Regions from separate parts of the Novipirellula artificiosorum genome, predicted to be linked through region 1. Evidence: riboswitches for the same ligand, from Rfam matches in the RefSeq annotation. Region 1 holds a riboswitch; the other holds the start of a gene.

Region 1 (3,547 bases):
TGTTGGATCATTCGACTAATGCGGGCGTGGTATACGCTCCTTCGATGACCCCTTCGGTGACGCTCAAGTCGGAACTTGGCTTCAGTATTCCATTGTATGTGTAGGATTTTTGGATTTCGACATAGGTGTTTTTGGAACCATGAAAATGTGAGTCAAACACCACACACACGGCCCATCCGGTGATGTGGAACTCCAACACGCTTCCCTGGTTGGTCACGCCATCGAACAGGGGAATCAGCTTGGTTTCGCCCTTCACCGTATGGAGTGAGGACTTCATCCCACCGGAGAGCCCTTGGTCACCATTTGCATTGAAGTCATGGCTGCTCCTGATCTGGTTGCTCTGAGGAATGCGGCCCTCTGCGTAGAGTCCATCCAGGTGCACCTGTTGGAGACCGTTGAGAACTTGATCATTGATTGTTGCCGTCGAGTTTGCAGACGTGCCGAGGTTGAGAGTCCCCCAGTTGCCGGGGAGTTGACCCCCAGAGCTGTCCTCCATACGTCCGTCGCCGTAAATACTCCAAACATTACCGTCAGGCGTTGCCTTCCAAAGATCCTCTGGGATAGAGAAAGGCAGCACGCCCACACCGGGTTCCAGAATGCTTGCCTTTTGCAGCACTGCCGTCGCCGTCGCACTCACGTCCGAATCATCCATGCCAAAGATCCTCGCGAAAAACAGCGAGACGGGGGAGTTGGCGGAAGAATCACGACGAAAGGTGACACGAACCGTGTCAAAGACACCCGTATCCAGAAGCTGAACGTCACTATAAATGGTTTCTGGATCGTATCGCCCGATCTCAATATCGGAGCCAAGAACAGTAAAGCTCCCCACATCCCTTACGTTCAAATTGGCAAAACTTCGGATCGTCGCACGGACCTTATCCAAGTCTTGATCCCCATAGGCGTCCGGCACCAGATCGCGAACGGCTGCAAGTGCGGCAGCATCGGCGGCGTGTTGCAGTCTGGATCGTTTCTTCAACAGGTATCCGCTATCGACGGCGAATGCCAGCATGGCGATGAAAATTGGAAATAGAATAGCCGCGATTACAACGATCGCGCCCTTGCGTTGCGAACGACGCCGCATGGATGGTCTGTGTAACATGGTTTCTGTTCCTCTTAGTCCGGAATGACAAATCCAACGAAGCCGATGACAAACTTGATTACTCTCGCCGCATCACGGTCGTGGCCGTGATGGTGGAAGTGCCAAAACCTGGCAGGCCTCCCATCCAGCGAACTGTTTCGTAATCAAGGGCTACCTGAACCGAAACGTTGGCACCGGACTCAATGGTTGTCAGGTCTCCCCCGGAAACCACCGAACCGGCATCGCTACCAACATTGACTGTCAGTGCCATGCCTAAATCGCCGCTCGAAGTACTTGCAAATGCATCTGCTACGTAAGCCTGAACGGCAGATTCCACTTGCTGTTGAGTTGTGGTTTCCAGGCGAGAAGCAAATCGGGCGCCCTCGCGAGATGCATTATCTAAGATCTGCGCCACATTGATACTTTGACCGACGTCGATCGCCCCCAAAACGATAAGCATCAACACGGGTGCAATCACAGCAAATTCAACCGCTGCCACTGCTCTGCGATCATGATGTCGCACCGTCGAGAATCTGATTTTAGATTTCCTGGTCATTGGAGACTCCAGTACAAAATGAATGGCCGATTGATTACTCACGCTTCATGGTTGACTTCGCCCGCAACATCACGTCGTCGCCGAAACGCGGGGCTATCCACGAGATGTCGGAGCAATTCACTTCGACGGAAGTGGTAATTTCCGTTCCCCGCTCCACGCTACTGAGATCGCCGGGGCTGATCGAAACATGACACCGATCGGCCATCGCGTCATTGAGAAGAACCGCCCTCAAGTGATCGCGGACTTTCGATTCCGCATCTTTGCGGTTGAGCGTGGTGGCAAGAATCGCTTCGCGACAACCTGCGCGAGTTGCATCGGTCAATCCCTGCTTCACCATTGAAATGCGGCTAAACTCAACCAATGCGAAGGTGAACAGGAAGAACAATGGGGCGACAATGGCCATCTCGACGGCAGTGGCACCGCGACGGTGCCTCGACTGAGGCGATCGGTATCGTGTGCGCATGATGCTCGATTCCCATTTCCAAACGAATTGTAAAACTCAACCGGCACTGGCGAAAGAAGCGAATATGCGATTCCTCGACAGCGCCCCGAATCAAGGACGTGGTTGCGACGCAATATCGCCCTTGTTTTCAGCACGGTGGTCATTCGGTTGCCACGATCTCGCATTCACGCCCTTCGGTAACCTGGCGATCCACGTTCTCATGGACCCATGGCTTTGCGTCCCAACCTCGCGATTGGTTTGCCTATTAAGGAGAAATGACCGATAGGTAGAGGAGAGATGAAGAGCAAGTATGACAGGTCAACATTAAACCTAGCTCCGATTTCCCCCGAAGCACGCGGGATCGAGCGACTTTGCATGAAGGAATTCTCCCGTATGTCCTTCGTCGCGTCCGAATGATCCAATCGAATGGATTATGCTGGCGGCTGCGTGCGTGTTCGTCCATTACACAGTTGTGACGATGTTTTATGACACGATGCCCGCATCGAGCGGCCATCTTCGGAAATGATTCGTCAGCGTTCTATCTGTTCGGGGCGGTGAGGTCAATTAGTTCCTCGACAACGACTCGTCACGCCGCTTTCGGAGACCGTGCAATTCACGCCCGAACATAAACCGATTTTCTACCTGGTTCAAGTTAAGTAGCGGTGTGGCGAAGGTAGCTCGCTTCTCGACACAATACAATTTGGAATCGAGAAATGACATCGGCAGCATCCGCCTGCGGCGAAGCGGAAAGCCGCACAAACTCCATTCGTGGTCAGCCATGGTCGTCGGTCGGAAGTTTAAATGAACGCAGTGCTAACGCCCCAATCGGAACCATTCCAGATCATCGCTCCCAACAGTTTTTGGCGCGTCGGCTGGACCAGCTTAAGCGAGTTACTGAATCGATAAACTGCTGGCGGTCTAGACACCGACGCGTCCAAGCGGATTGCAGAAAACTGCAAGGAGGCAGCCAGAGAAATACCCTACCTACAGGGATGGGAACAACAGTTGGAAGCGGTTGTCATTGCTTCTCCTGGATTCCCCGGTCTTTCGCGGCAGCGGATCGGGCCGCTGCCGCTTTCTTCACCGACTCCGCCCACGGTTGCCCGTAAACTGGCTCTTCCAATACTCCCCTGAAGCGGTAGGATTTCCTGAACGCGGGATTAGCTACCCGCCTTCAACGCCGTCGTGGTGCGACTCATCCCCGTGGGTTGCACGCGATGGCATCTTTCAACGGGGAGCAATGGAATGAGCAAGCAATCGCTACCAAGCTGGGCGAATCAACCGGCAACCAAGGCTGCGCTACTTACTGAACTATCAGCATACTTGGATGACGTGTCACGTCTTGCGAGTGTCGCGAATCGCAACGTTTCCGATGGTATGAAGTGCGGATTCTGCGAACCCGAGCCGCCGCTTAGGGCACCGCGACTAGTAAGAAAGCTTGCGGACGATTTGCCTAGATTGAAAGCGGCGA
Region 2 (3,547 bases), on a different contig from region 1:
ATCCGTGACGACGACATCCGGCATGGCTTCAGCAATCAAGGCCATGCCCCGGCGTCCGTCTTCGGCACAACGTACCTCGTGAGCATCCTCTTCAAGCAACGTTTGCATCAGCATCATGTGAGTCGGGCTGTCTTCGCAGAGCAAGACACTAGCCATAGGAGCACTCTTTGTTTGAAATGAACCATCAATAAGAAAAAAACGGTGACCCCATGACGAAGAGGTCGTCCGGTTTTTAAGTTGTGACGAATACAGTGTTTAGGTATCCAACCACCCCTGCCCGCGCAGCGGGAGGGGTCGAGCGCAGCGAGGGGGAGGGCCGGTATGGAAACCGTGCTGGAATTTCATGCTGTCATCGCAGCCCGTTTTCCCTCTCCCTCGCTTAGGCTTGACCTCTCCCAGAGGGAGAGGTAAATCCTGTATGTCTTTTTCAATCAACAACTTAAAAACCGGACGACCTCCGAAAGGGAGGGGGCCATAAGTCTAAATTCTAACCCAAACGGGACCAGCGGGGGGAGTCATGCCCGCCAAAGCGATTCGATCAAGCGTTCCCATCAACCGTTTCTTGACGCAGCAGCTCGACGCACTCGCACCATTCGCTTGCCGTTCGCCTGAGTTGATCGACCTGGTTCGCAGTGATCGATTCCGGTGAATCCGCGTTCGCTTCGATGGTCGCGGCCAACGCGACGTCCTCATCAGGGGCGATGTAGCGCAGACAGGATTTGAGCGTATGGGCAGCGATCCGCAATGATTTGGTATTCCCGCTGGCCACGGCTTGTTCGAGATTGCGAACCAACATCGGAACCTCCTGCAGAAACGCGTCACACAGCGAGACCAGTGTGTCGGGCTGGTTTCCCGCATTGCGGCTGAGCTGATCTCGCCAGGAGGGGTCGCCCCGTCGTTGATCGTCCATCGATTTCTCCTTTTTCAAATTTCGCAAACGAACCTGTATTCTCTTTGCCAATCAAGCATCCCGCAAGCCGATGCCGATAATCCTCAAAGCCGTGTCGTTCGCTAATACAACCTGTCGTTGTGAACGACTGTCGACCCTACCACAGGGGCACTGCGACCTGATAACCCATCCAACCCTCATGACTGGCCCCTTTCGCTAATCGTTAAGGCTTCGTTGACCCGCGTTTTTTGACTGTGGCAAAACGTATCGTACCTTCAAAGTAGAAAGAGTGAGCGGATCGTAGTTCGTTCCGCTGCCAGCGTGAAAGCGTTTCCTGTGTTGGGATCGCCGGAATGGCTGGTCAGTTTCGCTCCTTCGACAAAGGCATACCGCTTGAGAAGGCGGGGCGCAAAGCCACGGGTCCGTGAGTGAATGGTGTTCGTTCTTCGTAGCGAGCACGGTTGCTTCAGGAAAGCCGAGCTGCCGGGGTGAACGAGGAGTCGAGAGCTTACGGGTTTTTTCGACGAATGGTTTACCAAGGAGCGTTAAACGAACGTCGGAGACGAGACTGCCCTTCGTTAGGGTCGTTTCACGTCGAATCGATCTTTACTTAGTTGTCGTCGTTGTGGGTCCCCCACCTAGACGATCCACATCTCACTCGCGAGGAGAGAGACATGAAGAGTTTTGCTGAAGGTATTGTTAACTTCCTGAAAGAAGAAGATGGCCCAACTGCGGTTGAATACGCTGTCATGCTTGCTTTGATCGTTGTCGTTTGCTTGGCAGCAGTTGGTACCATCGGTACGAACTCGAAAGCCAAGTTCGAAGAAGTCGGCACGGCAATCGGCGGTGGATCCTGATCCATTGCCGCTACTTCGGTAGTGGCCTGACCAACAGAATTCCACGCAGACTCTGGCATCGATCGCGCCCGCGGTCGGTGCCAGCTGCTTGGGTTCGCTTGTTTGATACGTGCCTGACGGCAAACACGCGGGATGCCAACCGACAAGCGGTGCTTGCATCTTCAAGAAATTACAAAATGTCCCGGATTGAGAGAGACGGGAGAACCTACCTATGAATTACCCACTGATTCCAGCCGACGCAGCAGCTTACGCTTGGCAACTTTCCTGTTGTTTCGTCACGTTGCTGTTTGCAATGTTCAGCTGGATGGTTGGCCCTCGCTAGTTGAAGCGAGGCATAAAACCGGTTTCCAAATCCAGCCACGCTCCTCGTGGCGCGACAGCAACCTAGCGAAGATCACCCGCTGACCCGCGGTTGCACTCCGATCGAATCGGCTCGCTCACCAAAGACCTTTACCGCACACCTTCACAGCAAACATTCTCGGGGAAGAACGACACATGGATACTCTGTTTCACGGCATGGCCGAACACTGGACGGTTTGGTTTGTTACCGTCGTTTTGATCATCGCTGCAGTGATTGATGGCGCGATTCTAAAGGTGCCAAACTGGTTAACGTTCCCCTTTATCCTCTGCGGCTGGGTTCACTGGACCCTGCAATCCGGGATTCACGGATTCGGTTTCAGCCTACTCGGCACCTTTGTTGGCATGATGTTGTTGTTGGTGCTCCGAAATGTCGGTGGCATGGGCGGCGGCGACGTGAAACTGCTCGCCGGCGTGGGCGCTTGGCTCGGAGCGATCGTCACGTTGTGGGCCTTCGCAGCGACTGCGATCGTCGGCGGGGTGATGGCGTTGTTTATGATTCTCGCCAGTGGCCAGTGGCACAAGCATTACGCGATGGCCCACCAGATCTTGCACGAATGGAAGACGGTTCGTAGCCCGTCGAAACTCTCCAAGATTGCTCGAGAGCGAAAACCGACCATGAAACTGCTGCCCTATGGGATTCCCATGGCCATCGGTTCGATTGCCTACTTCGCGATCGCCGGAATGCTGGTTTAGCAAAGCTTGTTGCTGGCTCTAGTGGACCGTCAAGGTTAAAACTGCGAGTTGGGACGTAGTGGGCTTCGCCAGAAGTCCCGAAGAACATTTGAGTGACGGATTTCTGGCGAAATCCACTACCCTAAAACTTAATGCTGACGGTCCACTAGCAACCGGCGACTGACTCAAGGGGTGTGTGATGCACCCCTTTTTCTGTGTGAAGAGACACCGTCTGGGGCAACCTGGTAGTCCGGGTCGTTCTAACGGGTTACAGCGGTCGTAACTCGCCGATCGTGCGGGTTGCAGCGGTGCCACTGTCTGCACCGAAAACCCCTATGAATCGGAACGATCCAACCGCGCTGAATCGAGCGTTGTTGTCTCCCTTCCGCCGTAGCGAACTGATCCCCACCATGGGACGTCTGAATTAGCCATGCGAAACAAATCACTCATTCTGTTACTCGCCATCGTATGCGGGACCGTTGCAGCCATCGGCATTAGTCAATGGATGCAGGCCCGAAATACGGGAGGTGGTTCAGCGCCGACGATCGAGATCTTTGTTGCCGCCAAGGCAATTGAGTTGGGCGAGGAAATTACGCCCGAAAAAATCCGTCTGGAACCGTGGCCAGCCGATCGGATTCCTGAGGGATCCGTCGGTGACTTGAAGACGCTCGAAGGCAAGTTTGCAAGACAAAAATTCTATGCTGGCGAAGCGGTCATGCCGGTCAAGTTAATGGACACCAACTCCGCAACGATCCCGAAAGGTTTCAGC

Evidence for each region. Region 1 has a riboswitch for cyclic di-GMP ahead of Poly41_RS28145 (TadE/TadG family type IV pilus assembly protein). Riboswitches for the same ligand answer to the same signal wherever they lie in the genome.
Region 2: linked by a shared signal. The riboswitch ahead of Poly41_RS17595 (Flp family type IVb pilin) and the one ahead of Poly41_RS28145 (TadE/TadG family type IV pilus assembly protein) in region 1 are both predicted to bind cyclic di-GMP.

What each region holds. Positions count from the first base shown of each region.
Region 1 covers NZ_SJPV01000015.1:23,620-27,166, reverse strand. The annotation lists gene Poly41_RS28155 (pilus assembly protein TadG-related protein) at 8-1,099, opposite strand; gene Poly41_RS28150 (TadE/TadG family type IV pilus assembly protein) at 1,158-1,676, opposite strand; gene Poly41_RS28145 (TadE/TadG family type IV pilus assembly protein) at 1,669-2,097, opposite strand; cyclic di-GMP riboswitch class I at 2,270-2,349, opposite strand; gene Poly41_RS34480 (hypothetical protein) at 2,641-2,856, opposite strand; gene Poly41_RS28140 (hypothetical protein) at 3,322-3,547, shown strand, end outside.
Region 2 covers NZ_SJPV01000006.1:185,372-188,918, forward strand. The annotation lists gene Poly41_RS17585 (response regulator) at 1-156, opposite strand, end outside; gene Poly41_RS17590 (Hpt domain-containing protein) at 539-910, opposite strand; cyclic di-GMP riboswitch class I at 1,263-1,377, shown strand; gene Poly41_RS17595 (Flp family type IVb pilin) at 1,564-1,746, shown strand; gene Poly41_RS17600 (A24 family peptidase) at 2,242-2,799, shown strand; gene cpaB (Flp pilus assembly protein CpaB) at 3,209-3,547, shown strand, end outside.